3 regions of the Streptomyces sp. NPDC007917 genome follow, and region 2 is predicted to be linked to each of the others. Evidence: riboswitches for the same ligand, from Rfam matches in the RefSeq annotation. Region 2 holds a riboswitch; each other region holds the start of a gene.
The links. Region 2 has a riboswitch for cobalamin ahead of ACFZDL_RS02355 (ABC transporter substrate-binding protein). Riboswitches for the same ligand answer to the same signal wherever they lie in the genome.

Region 1: another riboswitch for cobalamin. It lies ahead of cobN (cobaltochelatase subunit CobN); the one in region 2 lies ahead of ACFZDL_RS02355 (ABC transporter substrate-binding protein).
Region 3: another riboswitch for cobalamin. It lies ahead of ACFZDL_RS25520 (ribonucleoside-diphosphate reductase subunit alpha); the one in region 2 lies ahead of ACFZDL_RS02355 (ABC transporter substrate-binding protein).

Annotation. Positions count from the first base shown of each region.
Region 1 covers NZ_JBIBKK010000004.1:211,441-219,157, forward strand. Annotated here, with positions in the region: gene cobN (cobaltochelatase subunit CobN) at 1-2,999, opposite strand, end outside; cobalamin riboswitch at 3,030-3,190, opposite strand; gene ACFZDL_RS09435 (nitrite reductase) at 3,254-5,032, shown strand; gene ACFZDL_RS09440 (precorrin-8X methylmutase) at 5,029-5,670, shown strand; gene ACFZDL_RS09445 (precorrin-2 C(20)-methyltransferase) at 5,667-7,163, shown strand; gene ACFZDL_RS09450 (cobalt-precorrin-6A reductase) at 7,196-7,717, opposite strand, start outside.
Region 2 covers NZ_JBIBKK010000001.1:551,635-559,351, reverse strand. Annotated here, with positions in the region: gene ACFZDL_RS02370 (CbtB-domain containing protein) at 1-206, shown strand, start outside; gene ACFZDL_RS02365 (CbtA family protein) at 229-993, shown strand; gene ACFZDL_RS02360 (histidine phosphatase family protein) at 1,036-1,614, opposite strand; cobalamin riboswitch at 1,743-1,919, shown strand; gene ACFZDL_RS02355 (ABC transporter substrate-binding protein) at 1,979-3,016, shown strand; gene ACFZDL_RS02350 (iron chelate uptake ABC transporter family permease subunit) at 3,013-4,026, shown strand; gene ACFZDL_RS02345 (ABC transporter ATP-binding protein) at 4,047-4,862, shown strand; gene ACFZDL_RS02340 (UDP-N-acetylglucosamine 1-carboxyvinyltransferase) at 4,933-6,462, opposite strand; gene ACFZDL_RS02335 (DUF1648 domain-containing protein) at 6,608-7,576, shown strand; gene ACFZDL_RS02330 (GntR family transcriptional regulator) at 7,578-7,717, shown strand, end outside.
Region 3 covers NZ_JBIBKK010000013.1:56,297-64,013, reverse strand. Annotated here, with positions in the region: gene ACFZDL_RS25545 (FGGY family carbohydrate kinase) at 1-852, opposite strand, end outside; gene ACFZDL_RS25540 (DeoR/GlpR family DNA-binding transcription regulator) at 967-1,785, opposite strand; gene ACFZDL_RS25535 (histidine phosphatase family protein) at 1,782-2,426, opposite strand; gene ACFZDL_RS25530 (2-hydroxyacid dehydrogenase) at 2,538-3,569, shown strand; gene ACFZDL_RS25525 (FGGY-family carbohydrate kinase) at 3,655-5,133, shown strand; cobalamin riboswitch at 5,451-5,582, shown strand; gene ACFZDL_RS25520 (ribonucleoside-diphosphate reductase subunit alpha) at 5,714-7,717, shown strand, end outside.

The DNA of each region.
Region 1 (7,717 bases), on a different contig from region 2:
ACCTCCGCCAGGTCGGCGTCGGTGCGCCAGTCGCGGCTGTCGATGAGCTGGAGCAGGCCCGCGCCGTAGGTGCCGGGGCGCGAGCCGAAGATGCGGGTGGTGGCGCGGCGCTCGTCGCCGTGCTCGGCGAGGTCGGCCTGGGCGTGGGCGCGGATGTAGTTGTCGTCGGGCTCGTCGAGGGAGGCGGCGAGGCGTACGGCGTCGTCGAGCAGCGCCACGACATGCGGGAACGCGTCGCGGAAGAAGCCGCTGATGCGCAGGGTGACATCGATCCTGGGGCGGCCCAGCTGGTCGAGGGTGACGGGTTCGAGTCCCGTGACGCGCCGCGAGGCGTCGTCCCACACCGGGCGGACGCCCAGCAGCGCCAGCGCTTCGGCCACGTCGTCGCCCGAGGTGCGCATCGCGCTGGTGCCCCACAGCGACAGGCCGACGGAGCGCGGCCAGGCGCCGTCGTTGTCGGCGCGGTAGCGCTCCAGCAGCGAGTCGGCGAGCGCCTGGCCTGTCTCCCAGGCCAGCCGGCTGGGCACGGCCTTGGGGTCGACGGAGTAGAAGTTACGGCCTGTCGGCAGGACGTTGACCAGGCCGCGCAGTGGCGATCCTGAGGGGCCCGCGGGCACGAAGCCGCCGTTCAGCGCGTGCACGGCGTGGTCGATCTCGTCGGTGGTGGCGGCCAGCCGCGGTACGACCTCGCGGGCGGCGAAGTCGAGGATCGCGGTCACCGCGTCGCGCTGCTCCTCGGGCAGCCCCAGACACGCCTTCTCGACGGCCTCCGGCGCCCAGTCGGCGTCCTCCATCGCCTGGACGAGGGCGCGGGCGCGGTCCTCCGCCTCGTCCGCGCCGGTGCGGGTGGCGGCCGACTCGTCGAGGCCAAGGGCCTCGCGCAGCCCGGGGAGCGCCGAGGTGCCGCCCCAGATCTGCCGGGCACGCAGAATGGCCAGGACGAGATTGACCCGCTCGGGGCCGGACGGGGCGGCGCCGAGGACATGCAGACCGTCGCGGATCTGGGCGTCCTTGACCTCGCACAGCCAGCCGTCCACATGCAGCAGGAAGTCGTCGAAGCCGTCGTCGTCCGGCCGGTCCTCCAGGCCGAGGTCGTGGTCGAGCCTGGCGGCCTGGATGAGGGTCCAGATCTGGGCGCGGATGGCGGGGAGTTTGGCCGGGTCCATCGCGGAGATGGCGGCGTACTCGTCCAGCAGCTGCTCCAGGCGCGCGATGTCGCCGTAGGAGTCGGCGCGGGCCATGGGCGGCACGAGGTGGTCGACGAGGGTGGCGTGCGCGCGGCGCTTGGCCTGGGTGCCCTCCCCCGGGTCGTTGACCAGGAACGGGTAGATCAGCGGCAGGTCGCCCAGCGCGGCGTCGGGGCCGCAGGCGGCGGACAGGCCCGCGTTCTTGCCCGGCAGCCACTCCAGATTGCCGTGTTTGCCCAGGTGCACCATGGCGTCGGCGCCGAAGCCGCCGTCGGCCCTGGGGGTGGCGATCCAGCGGTAGGCGGCCAGGTAGTGGTGGGAGGGCGGCAGGTCGGGGTCGTGGTAGATGGCGATCGGGTTCTCGCCGAAGCCGCGCGGCGGCTGGATGGCGACCAGGAGATTGCCCCGGCGCAGCGCGGCCAGCACGATCTCTCCCTCGGGGTCGCGGCTGGTGTCGACGAACATCTCACCCGGCGGCGGCCCCCAGTGCTCCTCGACCGCCTCGCGCAGCTCCTGCGGCAGCCTGGCGTACCAGCGGCGGTAGTCGGCGGCGGGGATCCGGACCGGGTTGCGGGCCAGCTGCTCCTCGGTGAGCCAGTCCTGGTCGTGGCCGCCCGCCTCGATGAGGGCGCGGATCAGCTCGTCGCCGTCGCCGGAGGCGAGGCCGGGCAGCGCCTCGGGCCCCTCCTCGGGGCCGAGGTCGAAGCCGTCCGCGCGCAGCCGGCGCAGCAAGGCGACGGCGCTGGCGGGCGTGTCCAGGCCGACGGCGTTGCCGATGCGGGAGTGCTTGGTGGGGTAGGCGGACAGGACGAGCGCGAGGCGCTTGTCGGCCGCCGGTATGTGGCGCAGCCGGGCGTGTCGTACCGCGATTCCCGCGACACGCGCGGCGCGCTCGGGGTCGGCGACATAGACGGGCAGGCCGTCCTCGTCGGTCTCCTTGAAGGAGAACGGCACGGTGATCAGCCGCCCGTCGAACTCCGGGACGGCGACCTGGGTCGCCGCGTCCAGGGGCGAAAGGCCCTCGTCGTTCTCCTCCCACGCGGCGCGCGAGCCGGTCAGGCACAGCGCCTGCAGCACCGGTACGTCCAGCGCGGCCAGCGCGCCCGCGTCCCACGCCTCGTCGTCGCCACCGGCCGAGGCCTCGGCGGGCCGGGTGCCGCCCGCGGCCAGCACCGTCGTCACCACCGCGTCGGCCTCGGCAAGGGCCTCCAGCAGCTCGGGCTCGGGCGCGCGCAGCGAGGCGACGTACAGCGGCAGCGGGCGGCCCCCGGCGTCCTCGACGGCCTGGCACAGCGCCTCCACGAAGGCGGTGTTGCCGCTCATGTGGTGGGCGCGGTAGTAGAGCACGGCGACCCGCGGCCCGGTGACGTCCTCGCGTACGGTGCGCTCCAGCGGGCCCCACGAGGGCGCGGGCGCGGGCGGCTCGAAGCCGTGACCGGTCAGCAGGACGGTGTCGGACAGGAACCGGGCCAACTGGCCGAGGTTGCCGGGCCCTCCGTGTGCGAGATAGGCATGGGCCTCGGCGGCGATCCCGACCGGAACGGTGGAGGCCTCCATGAGCTGGGCGTCCGGGGCCTGTTCGCCGGTCAGGACCACGACCGGGCGGTCCCCGCCGAGGAGCGTGTCGAGCCCTTCCTGCCAGGCGCGCACCCCGCCGAGCAGCCGTACGACGACGAGTTCGACGCCGTCGAGGAGCGCGGGCAGGTCGTCCAGCGGGAGCCGGGCCGGGTTGGCGAGCGAAAAGGGCACCGGGGTCTGTGCCGCGCGGGCACTGAGCAGGTCGGTGTCGGACGTCGACAGCAGCAGGATCATGCGACGGCAGGCCTTCCTCGGGGTCCGCGCCCCGGGCGGGTTGAAGACGGCGGGAGTTCCTGGCTCGCGCGGCCGTCGCATACCGGCTGCCGCGCTCACAGTGGCGGGACCGCGCCGGATTTCCACCGGCTTCCTACCCTTTTTGCCGTCTTGTGTGGTGGCGGGCCGGGACCGACCCGCCGGTGAGCATAGTAGGCGCTCCTGACCTGCCGTGGGGCGGTGAGCGGGAGGCGATCGTCGGTATGCTCGCCGCCATGCCCCTCCCCCCGACAACCGCCCCACCAGGGGACGAAACCACCGTGCGCGGTCGCACCGACGCCTGCCCGGGGGCGCTGCGCCTGCACCCGGCGGACGACGGCGCGCTGGCCCGGGTACGCGTTCCGGCCGGGCTCCTGACGGCGCGTCAGGCCCTCGTGCTGTCGCTCGCGGCCGAGGAGTTGGGGGACGGCCGGCTGGACCTCACCTCCCGGGGCAATCTTCAGCTGCGCGGTCTCGACGCGGGGTGCGCGGCCGGGCTCGCGGAGCGGCTGCGGACGGCCGGACTGCTCCCGTCGGACCGGCACGACCGGGTGCGCAACGTCGTGGCGTCCCCGCTGTCCGGGCTGGACGGGGCGGGGTACGCGGACGTCTCGGCGTGGGCGAGGGAGCTGGACGCCCTGCTGTGCGACGACGAGCCCGAGGGTTCCGGATTCGCCGAACTGGCGCAGCTCTCGGGCCGGTTCCTGTTCGCGCTCGACGACGGGCGGGGCGATGTGGCGGCGCTGGGCGCGGATGTGACATTGATCGCAGCACCGGACGGCGAGGCGCTGCTGCGGCTTGGCTCCGCCGGGGGCCATGAACCGGCCGCCCCGGGCACGCGCCCGGACCCCGGGGAGTGCGCGGCAGATGCCCGCGGCGCGCCGGGTGCGCCCGGCGTGGCGGACAGCTGCGGCGCGGCGGACACTCCTGGCCCGGCGGACGCCCGCGGCACGACGGCCGTCCCGGCACGCCGGGACGGCCGGGCGGAGCCCGATGGCGACACGCCGGACCCTGCGCGGCCCCTCGCCCACCCCGGCCCCCCGCACGGACCCGGGAACGGCGGTCCGGAGGCCTCGTCCAGGCCGGGCGGCGGGACCGTAGGCGCTGAGCTCCGGGTGCGGGCCGAGGACGCGCCTCGTGCGGCGGCGGTGGCCGCCGTGGCGTTTCTCGACGCGGTGCGCGCGAGTGGCACGCGGATCTGGCGCGTCCGTGAGCTGCCGGCCCGACACGCCGTGACGGCGGACGGGTTGGCGCGGCGACTCGCCGAAGCGGGGGTCCGGTTCGCGGGCCTCGGTCCTGTCTCCGGGGTCGCTGGGGCGCAGACCTCGGCGACTGACGCCGCAGGGGTCCACAGTGGCAGCGAGCGCCCCGCCGTGGCCGGTCCCACGTACGGCCCGCCGCCGGCCACGGGGCGAGGCGTCGCGGGCACGCGGGGGCCGGGAAGCCAGGAGCCGCCCGCGATCGGGCTCGTCGCCGGGCCGGACGGGCGGTGCGCGGTGTCGATCGCCGCTCCGCTGGGGCGGCTCAGCGCCGCTCAGTGGCGGCTGCTCGCCAAGGTCGCCTCCCAGGGCGGCTCGGGCGAGCTGCGTGTGACACCCTGGCGCGGCGTGGTGCTGCCCGGTTTCTCCCCGGACGGCGCCGAAGCCGCGCTGCGGGAGCTCGCCGACGCCGGGCTGGTGACCGCGCCGGACTCCCCCTGGCTCGGGGTCGGCGCGTGTACGGGCCGACCGGGCTGCGCCAAGTCCCTGGCCGATGTGCGTGCCGAGGCGGGGCGCGCGGTGGCGGGCGGGGCGTCCGGCAACGGCCTACCGGGCCGGCCGCGGGGCCGGCTGCCTGCGTATTTCTCCGGCTGCGAGCGGCGCTGCGGCCACCCCGGCGGCCGGTGGGTCGACGTACTGGCGACGGGCGACGGCTACCAGGTCACCGTACGAGGCGCCACAGGGGCCGCGCGGGGCGTGGACGTGACAGCAGAGCAAGTGGCCGGCGCCGTGGCGGCGGCCCGTGGAACGACATGATCGAGGACACAGTGTTCGACTACGAGAAGGACGGCGCGGCCATATACCGCGCCTCCTTTGCCACCATCCGCGCCGAGGCCGACTTGGGCGCTCTGCCCGCCGACGTCAGCCAGGTCGCGGTGCGGATGATCCACGCCTGCGGGATGGTCGACCTCGTCCAGGACCTCGCGTACACCCCCCAGGTGGTCGCCCGCGCCCGCGCCGCCCTGCGCGCCGGCGCGCCCGTGCTCTGCGACGCGCACATGGTGGCCAGCGGCGTCACCCGCAAGCGGCTGCCCGCGGACAACGACGTGGTGTGCACCCTGTCCGACCCCACCGTTCCCGAACTGGCCCGCAAGATGGGCACCACGCGCAGCGCCGCCGCACTGGAGCTGTGGCGGGACCGGCTGGAGGGCGCGGTGGTGGCCATCGGCAACGCGCCCACGGCGCTGTTCCGCCTGCTGGAGATGGTCGAGACGGGCGCGCCGCGCCCGGCCGCCGTCATCGGCGTCCCGGTCGGCTTCATCGGCGCCGCCGAGTCCAAGGACGCGCTGGCCGGGCATCCGGCCGCGCTCGACCACCTGGTGGTGCGCGGCCGGCGTGGCGGCAGCGCCATCGCCGCGGCCGCGGTCAACGCGATTGCGAGCGAGGAAGAGTGAGCGAGCAGCACACCGGCCGGCTCTACGGCGTGGGTCTTGGCCCCGGCGATCCCTCGCTGATGACCGTACGCGCCGTGGAGGTCATCGCCGAGGCCGATGTCGTCGCGTACCACAGCGCCCGGCACGGCCGCAGCATCGCGCGCTCCATCGCCGAGCGCCATCTGCGGCCCGACCACATCGAGGAGCGGCTGGTCTACCCGGTCACCACCGAGGCCACCGACCACCCCGGCGGCTACCGCGGCGCGATGGAGGAGTTCTACGCGGACGCCGCGGCCCGGCTGGCCGCCCACCTGGACGCGGGGCGCACGGTCGCGGTGCTCGCCGAGGGCGACCCGCTCTTCTACGGCTCGTACATGCACATGCACAAGCGCCTGGCCGACCGCTACCCCACCGAGGTCGTCCCCGGCGTCACCTCCGTGAGCGCCGCCGCCGCCCGGATCGGAGCTCCGCTGGTGGAGGGCGAGGAGGTGCTGACCGTGCTGCCCGGCACGCTCCCGGAGGAGGAGTTGACGGCCCGCCTGGCCTCGACCGACTCGGCCGCCGTGATGAAACTCGGCCGCACCTTCCCGGCGGTGCGCCGGGCGCTGGAGCGCTCGGGGCGGCTGGCGGAGGCCCGGTACGTGGAGCGGGCCACGATGGGCGCGGAGCGCGTGGCGCCGCTGGCCGACGTGGACCCCGAATCGGTGCCCTACTTCTCGATGGCGGTGCTGCCGAGCCGGATCGACGCGCAGGCCCCGGCCGGCCGCGGCGAGGTCGTGGTGGTGGGCCTCGGCCCGGCGGGACCGCTGTGGCTGACCCCCGAGGCACGGGGCGAACTGGCCGCCGCCGAGGACCTGGTCGGCTACACCACCTATCTGGACCGGGTGCCGGTGCGCCCGGGGCAGCGCCGGCACGCCTCCGACAACAAGGTGGAGGCCGAGCGCGCCGAGTTCGCGCTCGACCTGGCCCGGCACGGACGGCGGGTCGCCGTGGTCTCCTCAGGCGATCCGGGCGTCTTCGCCATGGCCACCGCCGTGCTGGAGGCGGCGGCCGAGGACCCGTACCGCGAGGTGCCGGTCCGGGTGGTGCCCGGCATGACCGCGGCCCACGCGGCCGCGGCCCGCGCGGGCGCCCCGCTCGGCCACGACTACGCGGTGATCTCCCTGTCGGACCGGCTCAAGCCCTGGGAGGTCATCGCCGAGCGGCTGCGCGCAGCCGCCGCGGCCGACCTGGTGCTCGCCCTGTACAACCCCGGCTCGCGCAGCCGCATCTGGCAGGTCGGCAAGGCGCGCGAACTGCTGCTCGAACACCGCGCGCCGGACACGCCCGTGGTCCTCGGCCGGGACGTGGGCGGCCCCGAGGAGCGGATACGCATCGTCAGACTGGCCGATCTCGACCCGGCCCAGGTCGACATGCGCACCATCCTGCTGGTCGGCTCCTCCCAGACCCGCACCGCCCGGCGCGGCGACGGCACCGAGATCGTCTGGACGCCACGCCGCTACCCGGAGCGCTGACCAGCCGGGCACGCGGTCAGCAGGTCAGCAGGTCAGCCGAGCGTGGTGCTCAGCCAGGCCAGGGCGGCCGCCGGGTCGGGTACGACGGGCACGCCGTCCGGGGCCGCGGGGCGCCGGACGACGACGACCGGCAGCCCGGCCTCCCGCGCCGCGGTGAGCTTGGCGGCGGTGGCACCGGCACCGCTGTCCTTGGTGACCACGACGTCGATGCGGTGGCGGCGCAGCAGCTCCGCCTCCCCCGCCACCGTGAACGGACCGCGGTCCAGCACCACTTCCATGTGCGGCGGGGCCGGCGGCTCGGGCGCGTCGACGGAGCGGACCAGGAACCACTGCTCGGTCAGATGGGCGAAGGCGGCCAGGCCCATCCGCCCGGTGGTGAGGAAGATCCGCCGCCCCAGGGCGGGCAGCAGCCCGGCCGCCTCGTCCAGCGACCCCGCCCAGTGCCACCGGTCCCCCGGGCCCGGCACCCAGCCGGGGCGGCGCAGGGCGAGCAGGGGAACATGGGCCGTGGCGGCCGCCCGGGCCGCGTTGAAACTGATCGTGCCGGCGAAAGG
Region 2 (7,717 bases):
CTCAGCCGACCGCCACCACCCCCGCTCTCCCGGCAAAGTTGCCGATCGGTGCGATCGTTCCGTGGGCGGTGTTCTTCGGCATCCTGATGCTGGTCCTGCTGTACTTCGTCGGCGCCGAACAGGGCGCCACCTCCGTCGTTTCCGGCGAGGACGTCCACGAGTGGGTGCACGACGCCCGCCACCTGCTCGGCTTCCCCTGCCACTGACGCCAGGGACACCGACACCCTCATGAATTCCGCAACGGTACGGAATCTGCTCGTCCGTGGCATGCTCGCCGGCCTCGGGGCCGGCGTGCTCGCCCTGATCGTCGCCTATCTCCTTGGGGAACCGAATGTCGACAAGGCGATCGGCTTCGAGGAGTCCCACGCCCCGGCGCATCACCACGAGGTCGAACTCGTCTCCCGCAGCCTGCAGTCCACCGCCGGCCTGGCCACCGGTGTGCTGATCTACGGGGTCGCCTTCGGCGGCATCGCCGCCCTCGCCTACTGCTTCGCCCTGGGCCGCGTCGGCCGCTTCACCCCGCGGGCCACCGCGCTGCTGCTGTCCGGCTGCGCCCTGCTCGCGGTCTACGTCGTGCCGTTCCTGAAGTACCCGGCCAATCCGCCCGCCGTCGGCAACCCCGACACCCTCGGCGAGCGGACCAATCTGTACCTCCTGATGATGGTGCTCAGCGTGCTCCTCGCGATCGCGGCGACCATCCTCGGCAAGCGGCTCGCCCCGAAACTGGGCACCTGGTACGCCACCGTCGCCGCGGTGGCCGCCTTCGCCCTGGCCATCGGCCTGGCGTACGCGTTCCTTCCGGCCGTGGGCGAGGTGCCCGCCGATTTCCCGGCCACCGTGCTGTGGCGGTTCCGGCTCTCCGCGCTGGCCATCCAGGTCGCGTTGTGGGGAGGGTTCGGACTCGTCTTCGGCGAGCTGGCCGAGCGTCTGCTGAGACCTGAGCCCGCCACCAGGGCCCCGGCCTCGACGGTCGCCGCCGCCGGCCGGCCGTGACGCGACCGTCTCCCTGACCCCCCGCCGGGGCGGCCGCTCCTGTCAGGGGCCATTGAGCGGCCGCCCCAGCCCGAGGTTCCAGCGTCCGGCCCGTCCGCTGACCCCGGTCGCCGTCAGCGGGGGAACGTCGGCACGCCAGAAGGCCGCCGCGGGCGCGCCCAGCACATGCACCACCACGGCCCGCACCACGTCCGGCTCCACCACGGCGAGCGTATGGCCGTCGGTGTGCGACGCGGTGTCCAGCCACCGTCCGATCCGCCGGCACATGTCCCGCACCGACTCCCCGCCGTGGGGCGCGGCCGCCGGGTCGGCCAGCCACCGGGCCACCGACTCCGGCTCGGCGGCAGCGACCTCGTCGAGGGTGAGGCCCCGCCAGCGGCCCGCGTCCAGGCCGGCCAGCTCCGCACGGGGCTCGGCCGCGCCGAGCCCCAGCGCCGCTGCGGTCTCCCGGCAGCGCAGGCCGGGGGAGGTGACGACGCGAGCGGCCGGAGGCAGCACCCCGGCCGCGGCGCGGGCCCGCGCCGCGCCGCCGTCCTCGAGAGGGGCCGTGCCGTCGTCGAACCGGGCCTGGCGCAGCGAAGGGCTCATCGCGGCCGCGATGAAGATGACACGGCTGGTCACGCGGTCACTCCTGCTGTCTGCGCCATGGGGCACGAGTCTCCCTCGGGTACGGCACCCACGTAACCACCGGTGGGCCCTCACCTGCCACATATCCGACCGCAGCCACATATCCGACCGCACGGCGGGCTTGGTAGCCTCTGGGGGCCAGTCGAGCCACATCCGAGGCCAGGGAATCCGGTGCGAATCCGGAACTGACGCGCAGCGGTGAGGGGGACGGGCGGGGCACGTCGCCACTGGAAGACCGGGAAGGCGCCTCGTCCGGACGAACCCGAGTCCGAAGACCTGCTGGCACCTCCGCGCCCCGGCGCGGCGGTCGTCCACAGGCCAGGCTCCGCGTACGAGCCCCGACCACCGAGGCAAACCCGTGCTCCGTACCGCTCTTCGCCCCGCCGCTCTGCTGCTCGCCCCCGCCTTTCTGCTCACCGCGTGCGGTGGCTCACAAGGCGGCGCGGATGCCGGGAAGCCCGCCGGTTCGGGCTACCCGCGCACCATCGAGAACTGTGGCCACAAGGTCACCTTGAAGGCGGCCCCCGAGCGGGCCGTCTCCCTCAACCAGGGCACCACGGAGATCCTGCTCTCCCTCGGCCTCGCCGACCGCATGGCCGGTACGGCGACCTGGACGGACCCGGTGATGAAGGGCCTGGAGAAGGCCAACGCGTCCGTGCCGCGGCTGGCGGACAACGCGCCCTCCTTCGAGAAGGTGCTGGACGCCGACCCCGACTTCGTCACCTCCTCGTTCGTCTCCACCCTCGGCAAGGGCGGTGTCGCCACCCGCGAGCAGTTCGAGAAGCTGGGCGTGCCCACGTATGTCTCCCCCTCCGACTGCTCGGCGGGCAAGGACAACGACAGCGGTGGCGACGGAGCGCGCGGCGCACCCCTCACCCTCGACACCGTCTACGGCGAGATTGCCGACCTGGCCAGGGCGTTCGGGGTGGAGGAGCGGGGGAAGAAGCTCGTCGCCGGGCTGAAGGCGCGGGTCAGCAAGGCCACCGCCGGGCTGCACGCCTCCGGTGTCTCCCTCATGTACTGGTTCGCCAACTCCCAGTCGCCCTACCTGGCCGGCTGCTGCGGCGCGCCGGGCGCCATCACGCGGGCGGTCGGCGCGGAGAACGCATTCGCCGACACCCACGACGAGTGGCCCCAGATCAACTGGGAGACCGTCGCCGACCGCGACCCCGACGTCATCGTGCTCGGCGATCTGACCCGTAAGCAGCAGACCGCCGAGAGTGCCCAGGCCAAGATCCGTTTCCTGGAGCGCAACCCCGCCACCCGCAACCTGACGGCCGTGAAGAAGAAGCGGTACGTGCTGCTGAGCGGGCAGGCGATGAACCCGTCCATCCGCACGGTCGAAGGGATCGAGAAGGTCGCCGCGGGCCTGCGCGACCTCGGGCTCGCCACGTGAGGGCCCGCACGCTGCTGCTGACCGGCGGCGGGTCGGCCGCGCTGATCGTATCGGTCGCCGTCGCGGTGACGATCGGGCCGGCCGACATCTCCACGGGGGATGTGTGGGCCTCCGTCGCCGCCCATCTCGGCATGAGCGTAAGCGCGCTGACGCCGCTGCGGGACGGCATCGTGTGGAACCTGCGGATGCCGCGCACCCTGCTCGCCGCCGTGTGCGGGGCCGGGCTCGCCGTGTGCGGGGCGGTGATGCAGTCGCTGCTGCGCAATCCGCTGGCCGATCCGTTCGTGCTCGGGGTGTCCTCCGGCGCGTCCACGGGGGCGGTCGCCGTGGTCGTGCTCGGCGTGGGCGGCGGAGCGGTGTCCCTGTCCGCGGGCGCCTTCCTCGGCGCCCTGCTCTCCTTCGCCCTGGTGCTGCTGCTCAGCCACACGCTCGGCGGCAGCACGGACCGGGTCGTGCTCTCCGGGGTGGCCGCCATGCAGCTGTTCTCCGCGCTGACCTCGTTCACCGTGCTGACCTCCGCCGACGCCGACACCACCCGGGCCGTGCTGTTCTGGCTGCTCGGCTCGCTCACCGGCGCCGACTGGGGGCAGGTGCTGCTCTGCGCCGCCGTCCTGGCCGCCGTCCTCGCCGTCTGCCTCGGATACGCCCGCACCCTGGACGCGTTCGCCTTCGGCGACGAGGCGGCGGCCGGACTCGGCGTCCGGGTCGCCCGTACCCGCCTGGTCCTGCTCTCGGCGACCGCGCTGCTCACCGCCGCCCTGGTCAGCTGTGCCGGGGCGATCGGCTTCGTCGGCCTGGTCCTCCCGCACGCCACGCGCGCCCTCACCGGCGCCGGCCACGCCCGCCTCCTGCCCGTCACGGCGCTGACCGGAGCCGTCTTCCTGGTGTGGGTGGACACCCTCGCCCGCACCGCCCTCGATCCCCAGGAGGTCCCGGTGGGCGTGGTGACGTCCCTCATCGGCGTACCGGCGTTCGTGGCTGTGCTCTACCGCGGGCGGAGCAAGGCGTGACCGGCCCGCCGGAGCAAGGCATGACCGGCCTGCGCGCGGACCGGGTCGGCCGCCGTACCGCCGGCAAGGTCACCGTCGACGGCCTCACGCTGACCCTCGGCCCCGGCGAGACGGTCGGACTGCTCGGCCCCAACGGCTCGGGCAAGTCGACGCTGCTCAGACTGCTCGCGGGCGTCCTCGCCCCCACCTCCGGAGTCGTCACCCTGGACGGGCGCCCGCTGCCGGAGGCAGGCCGCCGCGCCATCGCCCGGCGCATCGCCACCGTCGAACAGCACGCCCACACCCGGACCGAACTGACCGTCCGTGACGTCGTGGCCCTCGGCCGCATCCCGCACCGCCGCGCCTGGACACCGCCCACGGCGGCCGACGCCGAGGCCGTCACCGCGGCCCTGGCCCGCACCGGACTGACCGACCGGGCCGCCCAGTCCTGGCACACCCTGTCCGGCGGCGAACGCCAGCGCGCCCAGATCGCCCGCGCCCTCGCCCAGGAGCCCCGCGAGCTCCTGCTCGACGAACCCACCAACCACCTCGACATCCAGCACCAACTCGACCTGCTGGACCTCGTCGCGGGCCTCCCGGTCACCACCGTGATCGCCCTGCACGACCTCAACCTCGCCGCGATGTACTGCGACCGGCTGCTCGTCCTCCGCGACGGCCGCGCCGTCGCGGAGGGCACCCCGGCCGAGGTCCTGACCCCCGCCCTCATCGAGCGGGTCTACGCGGTCCGCGCCGAGGTCACCACCGGCCCGGGCCACCCCGTGATCCGCTTCCTGCGCCGCGCGGCCCAACAGCCGCCGCGGGCCGGAGCGGCCCAACAGCCGCCCCGGCCCGGCTGAGCGACGGGCCGGGGCGGCCGGGGCGGCCGGGGCGGCCGGGGCGCGGCGGCGGCCGGTCTCCGGAGCGGGCTCAGATGTCGCGGAAGATCTCGATCTGCGCGCCGATCGAGTTCAGCCGCTCCGCCAGGTCCTCATAACCCCGGTTGATCACATACACATTGCGCAGCACCGACGTCCCCGGCGCCGCCATCATCGCCAGCAGCACCACCACCGCGGGGCGCAGCGCCGGCGGGCACATCATCTCGGCCGCCCGCCACCGGGTCGGGCCCTCGACCAGAACCCGGTGCGGGTCGAGGAGTTTGACGTGGGCGCCGAGGCGGTTCAACTCGGTCAGGTAGATGGCCCGGTTGTCGTAGACCCAGTCGTGGATCAGCGTGGAGCCCTGCGCGGAGGCGGCGATGGCCGCGAAGAAGGGCACGTTGTCGATGTTGACGCCGGGGAACGGCATCGGGTGGATCTTGTCGATGGGCGCCTGGAGCTTGGAGGGCCGCACGGTCAGATCGATCAGCCGCGTACGGCCGTTGTCCGCCGCGTACTCGGCGCTGCGCTCGTGGTCGAGGCCCATCTCCTCCAGTACGGCCAGCTCGATCTCCAGGAACTCCACCGGCACCCGCCGGATCGTCAGCTCCGACTCCGTCACCACCGCGGCGGCCAGCAGGCTCATCGCCTCGACCGGGTCCTCCGACGGGGCGAAGTCCACGTCCCGGTCGATCTCGGCGAGGCCGTGCACGGTGAGCGTGGTGGTCCCTATTCCCTCGACCTTGACCCCCAACTCCTCCAGGAAGAAGCACAGATCCTGGACCATGTAGTTGGGGGAGGCGTTGCGGATCACGGTGACGCCGTCGTGCCGGGCCGCGGCCAGCAGCGCGTTCTCGGTGACCGTGTCGCCGCGCTCGGTCAGCACGATCGCGCGGGTGGGGGCCACCTCGCGGTCCACCCGCGCGTGGTACATCCCGTCCGTGGCGGTCACTTCGAGGCCGAAGGGGCGCAGCGCGGTCATGTGCGGCTGCACGGTGCGGGTGCCGAGGTCGCAGCCGCCCGCGTACGGGATCTTGAACTGCCGCATGCGGTGCAGCAGCGGGCCGAGGAACATGATGACGCTGCGGGTGCGGCGGGCGGCCTCGGTGTCCATGGCGTCCAGGTCCAGTTCGGCCGGCGGCACGATCTCCAGATCGGCCCCGTCGTTGATCCAGCGGGTGCGGACGCCGATGCTGCCCAGCACCTCCAGGATGCGGTAGACCTCCTCGATCCGGGCGACCCTCCTCAGGGTCGTACGGCCCGAGTTGAGCAGTGTGGCGCACAGCAGCGCGACGCAGGCGTTCTTGCTCGTCTTGACGTCGATGGCGCCCGAGAGACGACGGCCGCCGACGACCCGCAGATGCATCGGCCCCGCGTATCCGAGCGAGACGATCTCACTGTCGAGGGCCTCGCCGATCCTGGCAATCATCTCAAGGCTGATGTTCTGGTTGCCTCGTTCAATGCGGTTGACCGCGCTCTGGCTGGTGCCGAGCGCCTCCGCGAGCTGCGTTTGCGTCCAGCCACGATGCTGTCGTGCGTCGCGGATGAGCTTGCCGATACGGGCGAGGTAGTCGTCGGTCATACGGTAGAGACTATCTCAAATATGAGATGCGGGCGCGACGGGGGTGGCATTCGGGTGAAGGGGCGGAAGACGTCCTGCCCGGCGAGACCATTGTTCTAGTTGCATGCGAACAACTATGCTGTGAACACCTGAACAGGAGGCATCCGTGCATCAGTCGCTGCGCCGCACCCTGGTGGTCGTCCTCCCCTTCGCCCTCGCCTGCGCCGCCGTCCTCACCACCTACGCGGCCCTGCGCGACCGGCTCCCCGATCCGCTCGCCACCCACTTCCCGGCGAGCGGCAAGGCCGACGGCTTCTCCAGCGCGACCTCCTTCGTCTGGGTGGCCACCGGCCTCCTCGCGGTCCAGGGGGCGGTCTTCGCCGTCCTCGTCCACCGCTCCGGCCGGGGCACCCGCCCGCTGACCGCGGTCGCGTACGGGGAGTCGGGGCTGCTGGGCTACGCCTTCCCCGCCACGCTCTTCGCCAACGCCGACGTCCCCGACGCCGCCGACGTCCGCTTCCCGATGTGGCAGCTGGCCGTGGCCCTGGCCTGCGCGCTGCCCGCCGCGGCGGCGGGCTGGCTGCTGGCCGGGGCGGACGCCCCGCCCGCCGCCGGGCCCGCCGACCAGCCGCGCCGCCTGCCGCTGGGCGAGGGCGAGCTCGCCAGCTGGACGCGCACCGTCACCTCGCGCGTGCTGCTCGGTGTGGGGCTGGCCCTCGCGTGCGCGGGCGCGGTGCTGGCCATGACCGTGAGCCCCGTGAGCGGGCTGCCGATGGCCGTGATGGGGGTGGTCGCCGTGTTGCTGTCCGGCTGCCGGGTCACCGTCGACCGGCGCGGTCTGACCGTGTCCCCGCCCGTCGTCCGGCTGCCCCGTCTGCGAGTGCCGCTCGGCCGCATCGAGGAGGCCACCAGCCGTCAGGTGAGCGCGTACGGCGACTTCGGCGGCTGGGGCTACCGGATCAGGGCGGGGCGCAGCGGGCTGGTGCTGCGCTCCGGGGACGCGCTGTGCCTGCGGCTGACGACCGGCAAGGAGTTCGTGGTGACAGTGGACGACGCCCACACCGCCGCGGCGCTGCTCAACACGCTCATCCACCGGACGGACCGCGGCGCGGGCCGCCCCCTGGACGCGAGCTGACATGCTGTTCACGGTCGACCCCGGCTCCCCTGTCCCGCTCGGCGACCAGATCGCCGCCTGCGTACGCCGCGCGATCGCCGACGGCACGGTCCACCCCGGTGAACGCCTCCCGGCCGCCCGCGCCCTCGCCGACTCCCTCGG
Region 3 (7,717 bases), on a different contig from region 2:
GGTCGGATCGGTGACCAGCTCGCGGGTGACGCCCTTGAGGACGTACGTGGTGCCGAGGACGCCCACGAACTGGCCCGGCCGGACGGCCCCGGTGGCGATCTGCCCGGCGCAGCCGTCCGTCATCGCGAGGCGGACCGAGCAGCCGGCCGGCAGCCCCGTCTCCTCCGCGGCCACCGCGCTCACCGTGCCCGCCTCGGTGGCGGGCGCCTGCACGGGCGGCAGCCACTCGGGCGGTACGCCCAGCGCCTCGAAGACCTCGGCGGGCCATTCGCCGACGCGCGCGTCGTAGCCGCTCTTGAGGGCGTGGCTCCAGTCGGTGGCGACCGGGCCTCCGGTGAGCCGCCGGGCGATGAGGTCGGGGGTGTGGAGGAGGTGGCGGGCCCGGGCGCGGTCGGGGGTGTCCTCCCCCGCCAGCCACGCGATGCGGCCCAGGGCCGCCGTGGGGCCGACCGAGAGGCCGAGGGCTTGCCAGCGTGGGGCGCCGACGCGCTGGGCGCGGGCGTTGAGTTCGGCGGCGCGGCGGTCGTCGTACATCAGGGCCGGGCCGAGCGGTTCCCCCGCGCCGTCGGCCAGGACGACCGTGCCGGAGGTCGCGGACGTGGCGACGGCCACGACCTCCCGGCCGCCCGCCGGGAGCGCCGCGGTCGCCCGGCGCAGCGCGGCCGCGACGGCGGGCCACCAGGCGTGTGCGTCCTGTTCGCTGTGGCCGCCCGCGCCGCGGCGCGGCGGGGGCAGTGGCTCCCGGGCCTCCGCGCGGACCTGGCCGCGCGCGTCCACGCACACCACGCGGACCGCCGCCGTGGCGATGTCGATGCCCGCCACGACCTTTGGGGAGGACGGCGTTGTGTTCATAGCGGACGGCTCCTTCGATGCGCAGCGCGGCCGTACAACGGTGGGCCCTGGGGCTCCCCGGCGCGCCCAAGGCCCACCAGCCCCACGTGCGAAGTGAAGTTAACATGCGAGACGTTAAAAGCGCGCCCCCGCCGCCCCCGCCACCTTCGCCACCCTCACATCCGTACGCTCCCGCAGCTCCGCCAGCAGCCGCGCGTCCACGGCGGCGTCGACCACCAGGTGGTCGAACTCCTCGACCGGGCACAGCCGGTGCAGGGCCGTGCGCCGGGTCTTCGACGCGTCCATGAGGAGCACCCTGCGGCTGCCGGCCGCGAGCATGGCGCGCTTGACGAGCACCACGTCCTGCTCCTGGTGGTAGGTGGTGTGCGCGTCCACCGCCGAAGTGGAGACCAGCACCATGTCGACCGACAGCGCCTCGATCGCCGCCACACAGGGCACGCCGAGGAAGGAGTCATGGGTGTGCGAGTACTCCCCGCCCAGGCCGATCAGCCGGGTCTGCGGCACCCCGGCGAAGACCTCCTCCACCCGCCGGGCGTTGGTGACCACGGTCAGCGGGGCGGCGTCGACCAGGATCCGGGCCAGCGCGAGGGCGGTCGTGGAATCGTCCAGCATGATCGACATGCCGGGCTCGACCAGCTCCGCGGCGGCCGCGGCCACCGCCTCCTTCTCGGCCCGGTTGACGCCCATCCGGTAGTCCAGGCTGGACTCGAAGACCGACGACGGCAGCGCCGAGACCCCGCCCCGGAACTTGCGCACCACGCCGAGCCTGGCCAGCTCGTCCAGGTCCCGGTGCACGGTCATGAGGCTGACGCCGGTCAGCTCGGCGAGCTCGGCCGCGGTGGCGGTGGAGTGCTCGAGCACGTACTCGGTGATGGTCTGCCTGCGTGCCGCCTGGGAGCGGGGCGGGACGTCGGACGCGCCGGTCGTGGTCATGAGCCGGATTCTCCCCCACGGGCCGCGGCTCCATCCCCCGTCGGCACGTTCAGCGACCGCAGCGCCGTCCGCTCCCCCGCCACCTCGATCTCGCTCACCGCCGCGTTGTCCAGCCGCGGGAACACCTGCCGGTAGCGGCCCACGGGGATGCCCAGCAGCGCGCACAGCGCCATCCGCAGCAGGGAGTTGTGCGCCACGACGAGCACCGTACGGCCCGGGTGCGCGGCGGCGAGGCCGCGCAGGGCGGCCGCGGCGCGGGCCGCCGCGGCGGTGGGCGGCTCCGAGCCGGGGAAGGCGCCCGTCACCGCGTCCGCCCTGAAGGCCCGTACGACCGCCGGGTCCTCCGCCTCCATCTCGGCGATGGTGCGGCCCTCACCCCAGCCGAAGTCGACCTCGCGCAGGTCCTCGACGACCTCGGGGACGAGACCGAGCGCGTCGGCGGCCGGGCGCGCGGTCAGCCGGGCCCGGCTCAGCGGGGAGCAGGCGACCGCGTGGACCTCGCGTCCGCTCACCCAATGGGCGAGCGCTTCCGCCTGCCGGAATCCCCGTTCCGTCAGGGCCACGTCCGAGATCCCCGCGTACCGGTTCTCCGCGTGCCACACCGTCTCGCCATGGCGAACGAGCAGTAGACGAGCCGTCACAGGACGCTTCCTCTCCTCGGGCCGCATGACGCGCGGACCATTGCTTTGTCACGTCAACAATGTTAAATCTAGCGTCGCCTCTGTGATGGAACGCCCGGAGAAAGGCCACCCATGCGCGTCCTCGCCGCCGGAGACCACTTCGTACGTCCCGACCTCATCATCGCCGCGCTCCGCGACGAGCCGGGGCTCGGCGACCTCGACGTCGCCGAGCTGACGCTGCCGTGGCCGCACGAGCCGTTCGGCCCGGTGGGCGGCCCGGAGAGCCGGGTGATCGAGGCCAGCGGCACCGAGGAGCAGCTGATCGAGGCGCTGGCCGGGGCCGAGGTGTGTGTGACGCAGATGGCGCCGTTCACCGCCGGGGTCTTCGCCGCCCGCCCCGAGCTGCGCATGGTCGCGGTCTCCCGCGGCGGCCCGGTCAACGTCGACCTGGCCGCGGCCACCCGCGCGGGCGTCGCCGTCAGCTTCGCGCCCGGCCGTAACGCCACCGCGGCCGCCGAGTTCGCGATCGGCATGATGCTCGCCGCGATGCGCCGCATCCCGACCGCCGACGCCGAGCTGCGCGCCGGCCGCTGGCGCGGGGACTTCTACGCGTACGAGGAGGGCGGCATCGAGCTGGACGGCGCGACCGTCGGGCTGGTCGGCTACGGGGCCATCGGCCGGATCGTCGCCCGGGTACTGCGCGCGTTCGGCGCCCGGGTACTGATCGCCGACCCGTACACCGACCCGGAGACCGCCCGCGCGGACGGCGTGGAACCGGTCGATCTCGACGAACTCCTCGCCCGCAGCTCCGTGGTGAGCCTGCACGCCCGGCTCACCCCCGAGACCAAGGGGCTCATCGACGCCGACCGGATCGCCCGGATGCGGCCCGGCGCGGTCCTGGTGAACACCGCGCGCGGCGGCCTGCTGGACTACGCGCCGCTTCCGGAGGCGCTGCGCACCGGCCGCCTCGGGGCCCTCGCCCTCGATGTGTACGACCTCGAACCGCCGCCCGCGGACTGGCCGCTGCACTCCGCGCCCAATGTCGTCACCACCCCGCACCTCGCCGGCGCCACCCGGCAGACCGCTCACCGCGCGGCCTCCATCACCGCCGCCGAGGTCGGCCGCTACGCGCGCGGCGAAAAGCTCGCCCACCCCGCGAACTAGCGCCCCCACCGGCCTCGCACCCACCAGTCCCGCACCGACCAGCCCCCGCACCCCCCAGTCGACGCCCCCAAGGAGGGCCGTACGCATGAGCATCGTCCTCGGAGTCGACGTCGGCACCTCCGTCACCAAGGCCGTCGCCTTCGGTCGCGACGGCCGGTCCCTGGCCGCCGCGAGCCGCCCCAGCCGGCTCAACCGCCTGCCCGGCGGGCGGGTCGAGCAGGACCTGGAGGACGTGCTGCGCACGGTCGCCGAGGTGGTCCGCGAGGTGACCGCCGCCTTGGCCGCCCAGGGCCTTGCGGCCCCGGTCGCGCTCGCGCTCACCGGGCAGGGCGACGGGCTGTGGCTGCGCGACGCGGCGGGCCGGGCGGTGCGCCCGCCGATCTCGTGGATGGACGGCCGGGCGAACGACACCGTGGCCCGCTGGGGCGAGGACGGCACCATCCGCGAGCTCTACCGGCTCACCGGCTCCGGGGTGTTCCCCGGCTGCCACGCGCCGCTGCTGCGCTGGCTGGCCGACCACGAGCCGGAGGCGCTGGCGCGCGCGGAGGTCGCGGGCTACTGCGTGGACGCGGTGGCGCAGCGGCTCACCGGCGTCATCGGCGTGGACGCCTCGGACGCGTCCATGCCCTTCCTGGACGTGACCACGCGCGAGTATGTCCCCAAGGCCCTGGAAGCGTGCGGAATCGCCGAACATGCCCGGCTGTTGCCGCCGCCCGCCGCGCCCGACACCGTACGGCGGCTGGACGGGGCGGGCGCGAAGCTGCTCGGGCTGCCGGCCGGACTGCCCGTCACCGCGGGCCCGTACGACCTGCCGGCCTGCGCGATCGGCAGCGGGGTCGAGGAGGTGGGCGACGGCCTGCTGATCGTCGGCACGACGCTGGCCAGCCAGGTCCTCACCGACAGCGCGCGGATCGACCCGGCCGCCGACCCGGCGGGCATGTGGCTGTGCGTACCCGACCGGGACCGCTGGCTGCGCGGTATGCCCGCCATGGTGGGCACGGCGGCCCTGGAGTGGGTCCTGGAGTTCACCGGGGCCACCACCGCCGACCTGGACGCGCTGCTCGCCGAGAGCCCGCCGGGGGCGCGCGGGGTGACCGCGCTGCCCTTCCTGTCCGACGCGGGCGAGCGCGCCCCGTTCGTGGAGCCCGCCGCGCGGGGCCGGCTGGACGGGCTGACCCTCGCGACGAGCCGCGCGGACGCCGTACGGGCCGTCTGCGAGGCAGTGGCGTACGCCGCCCGCCACTGCCTGGAGGCCGCGGGGCTGACCGCGAGCCTCGCGGCGTGCGGGGGCGGCACCCGGTCCGCCGCCTGGACCCAGCTGTTCGCGGACGTCCTCGGGCGGCCGGTGCGCATCCCCGACGAGCCCGAGGTGGGGGCGCGCGGCGCGGTCGCGGTCGCCTGGCGTGCGCTCGGTGACCCGGTGGACGCGGCACAATGGCGAGCCGATTCGCGTACTGTCGTACCGGACGCGGACCGCGCCGAGGCATACGAGCGCGGCTACGCGGACTACCGGGCCAGGCTGGCCCGTACCCTCGCGGAGTGGCGGGCAACGACGCCCGCCTGACGGCGGCCCGGCGCCGCGCCGGACCCGATCGCGGATCCGATCGCGGGCCCGCGCCGGACCCGTACCGGGCCCGTGCCAGGCTCGTGCCCGACCGCCCGCGCCGGGGCCGCGTCAGGGCCCTGACGGACCCGTGCCGGACCCGCCCCAGGGCCCGCGCCAGGCCTGCCCCAGGCCCGCCGCGGGCCCGTGCCAGGCCCGCCGCGGGCCCGTGCCAAGCGCACGCCGAGACCGCGCCAAGTCCGGCACTGACTAGCACATTTGTACGAAACACTCCACCTCGCGACACAACATGTGGGGGTGCGTGCGCCCGCCACCACAAGATGTATGCTCATGCTCGCTGTCGCCGCAGGGGAATCCGGTGGGAATCCGGAACTGTCCCGCAACGGTGTTACGCGTACGCTTTTGCGTACCCGCGAGTCCGAGGACCTGCCGACGGCCGTCTCATACGTCCGGGCCTCGCGGGTTGGGCCGGTGGACGCTGCGCGGTGTGCCGACCCAACTCGTGGGGCCCGGCATGCCCGTACGCGCCCATCGCCCACCACCCCGTGAGGCCCCAAGCCGAGCGAGGGAGAGCACTTCAGTGACCATCGCGCCAGCCGATCCGGTTTCAGAGGCAGCGGCTACTCAGGCAGCGGACGACGCGCCCGGTACCGCCCTGCTGCGGACCCTGACGGAGCTCACCGCCGACCTGCCCGCCACCGACCCCGGCAAGGTCGCGGCCGCCGCCCTGCGCGGCCGCCATCCCGGCTCGGACGAGGCGGAGTTGCGCACCCTCGCGACCGAGGCGGCGGCCGGGCTGATCGCCGAGGAGCCCGAGTACTCGAAGCTCGCCGCGCGGCTGCTGACCCTCGCCATCGCCGAGGAGGCGGCCGGGCAGGGCGCGGTCTCCTTCTCGGCCTCGGTGGCCGTGGGGCACCGCGAGGGCCTGATCGCGGACGGCACGGCCGAGTTCGTGACCACCCACGCCGCCCGCCTCGACGCGCTGGTCGAGCGGGCGCTGGCCGACGGCGCCGACGACCGCTTCGGCTACTTCGGGCTGCGCACGCTGCACAGCCGCTATCTGCTCCGCCACCCGATCACCCGCCAGGTGATCGAGACGCCGCAGCACTTCCTGCTGCGGGTGGCCTGCGGGCTGGCCGAGGACCACTCGCAGCGGGCGCTGGACGACGTCGCCGAGCTCTACCGGCTCACCAGCACGCTGTCCTACCTGCCCAGCTCCCCCACCCTGTTCAACTCCGGCACCCGGCACCCGCAGATGTCGTCCTGCTATCTGCTGGACTCGCCGCTGGACGAGCTGGACTCGATCTACAACCGCTACCACCAGGTCGCGCGGCTCTCCAAGCACGCGGGCGGCATCGGGCTGTCGTACTCGCGCATCCGCGCCCGCGGTTCGCTGATCCGCGGCACCAACGGGCACTCCAACGGCATCGTGCCGTTCCTGCGCACGCTCGACGCCTCCGTCGCCGCCGTCAACCAGGGCGGCCGGCGCAAGGGCGCGGCGTGTGTGTACCTGGAGACCTGGCACGCGGACATCGAGGAGTTCCTGGAGCTGCGGGACAACACGGGCGAAGAGGCCCGCCGCACCCACAACCTCAACATCGCGCACTGGATCCCGGACGAGTTCATGCGCCGGGTCGAGGCCGACGCCGACTGGTCGCTGTTCTCGCCGGTCGACGCGCCCGCGCTGGTCGACCTGTGGGGCGAGGAGTTCGACGCCGCGTACAAGAAGGCCGAGGCGGAGGGTCTCGCCGTCAAGACCGTCCCGGCGCGCCAGCTGTACGCCCGGATGATGCGGACCCTCGCGCAGACCGGCAACGGCTGGATGACCTTCAAGGACGCCGCCAACCGCACCGCCAACCAGACCGCCGAGCCCGGCCGGGTCGTGCACTCCTCCAACCTGTGCACCGAGATCCTGGAGGTCACGGACGACGGCGAGACGGCCGTGTGCAACCTGGGGTCGGTCAACCTGGCCGCGCACCTGGGTGAGGACGGACAGATGGACTGGGAGCGGCTGGACGCGACCGTCCGTACCGCCGTCACCTTCCTCGACCGTGTGGTGGACATCAACTTCTACCCCACCCAGGAGGCCGGGGCGTCCAACTCCCGCTGGCGGCCCGTGGGGCTCGGCCTGATGGGCCTGCAGGACGTCTTCTTCCGGCTGCGGCTGCCCTTCGACTCGCCCGAGGCGCAGAAGCTGTCCACCCAGATCTCCGAGCGCATCATGCTCGCGGCGTACGAGGCGTCCTGCGCGCTCGCCGAGCGCCACGGCCCGCACCCGGCCTGGTCCGCCACCCGCACCGCGCGCGGCGTGCTGCACCCGGACCACTACACGGACGCGGTGGCGACCTGGCCCGAGCGGTGGCAGGCGCTGCGCGAGCGGATGGCCAAGTCCGGCATGCGCAACTCGCTGCTCCTGGCCATCGCCCCGACCGCGACGATCGCCTCGATCGCGGGCGTGTACGAGTGCATCGAGCCGCAGGTCTCCAACCTCTTCAAGCGCGAGACGCTCAGCGGTGAATTCCTCCAGGTCAACTCGTACCTGGTGAACGACCTGAAGAAGCTCGGCGTATGGGACGCCCAGAGC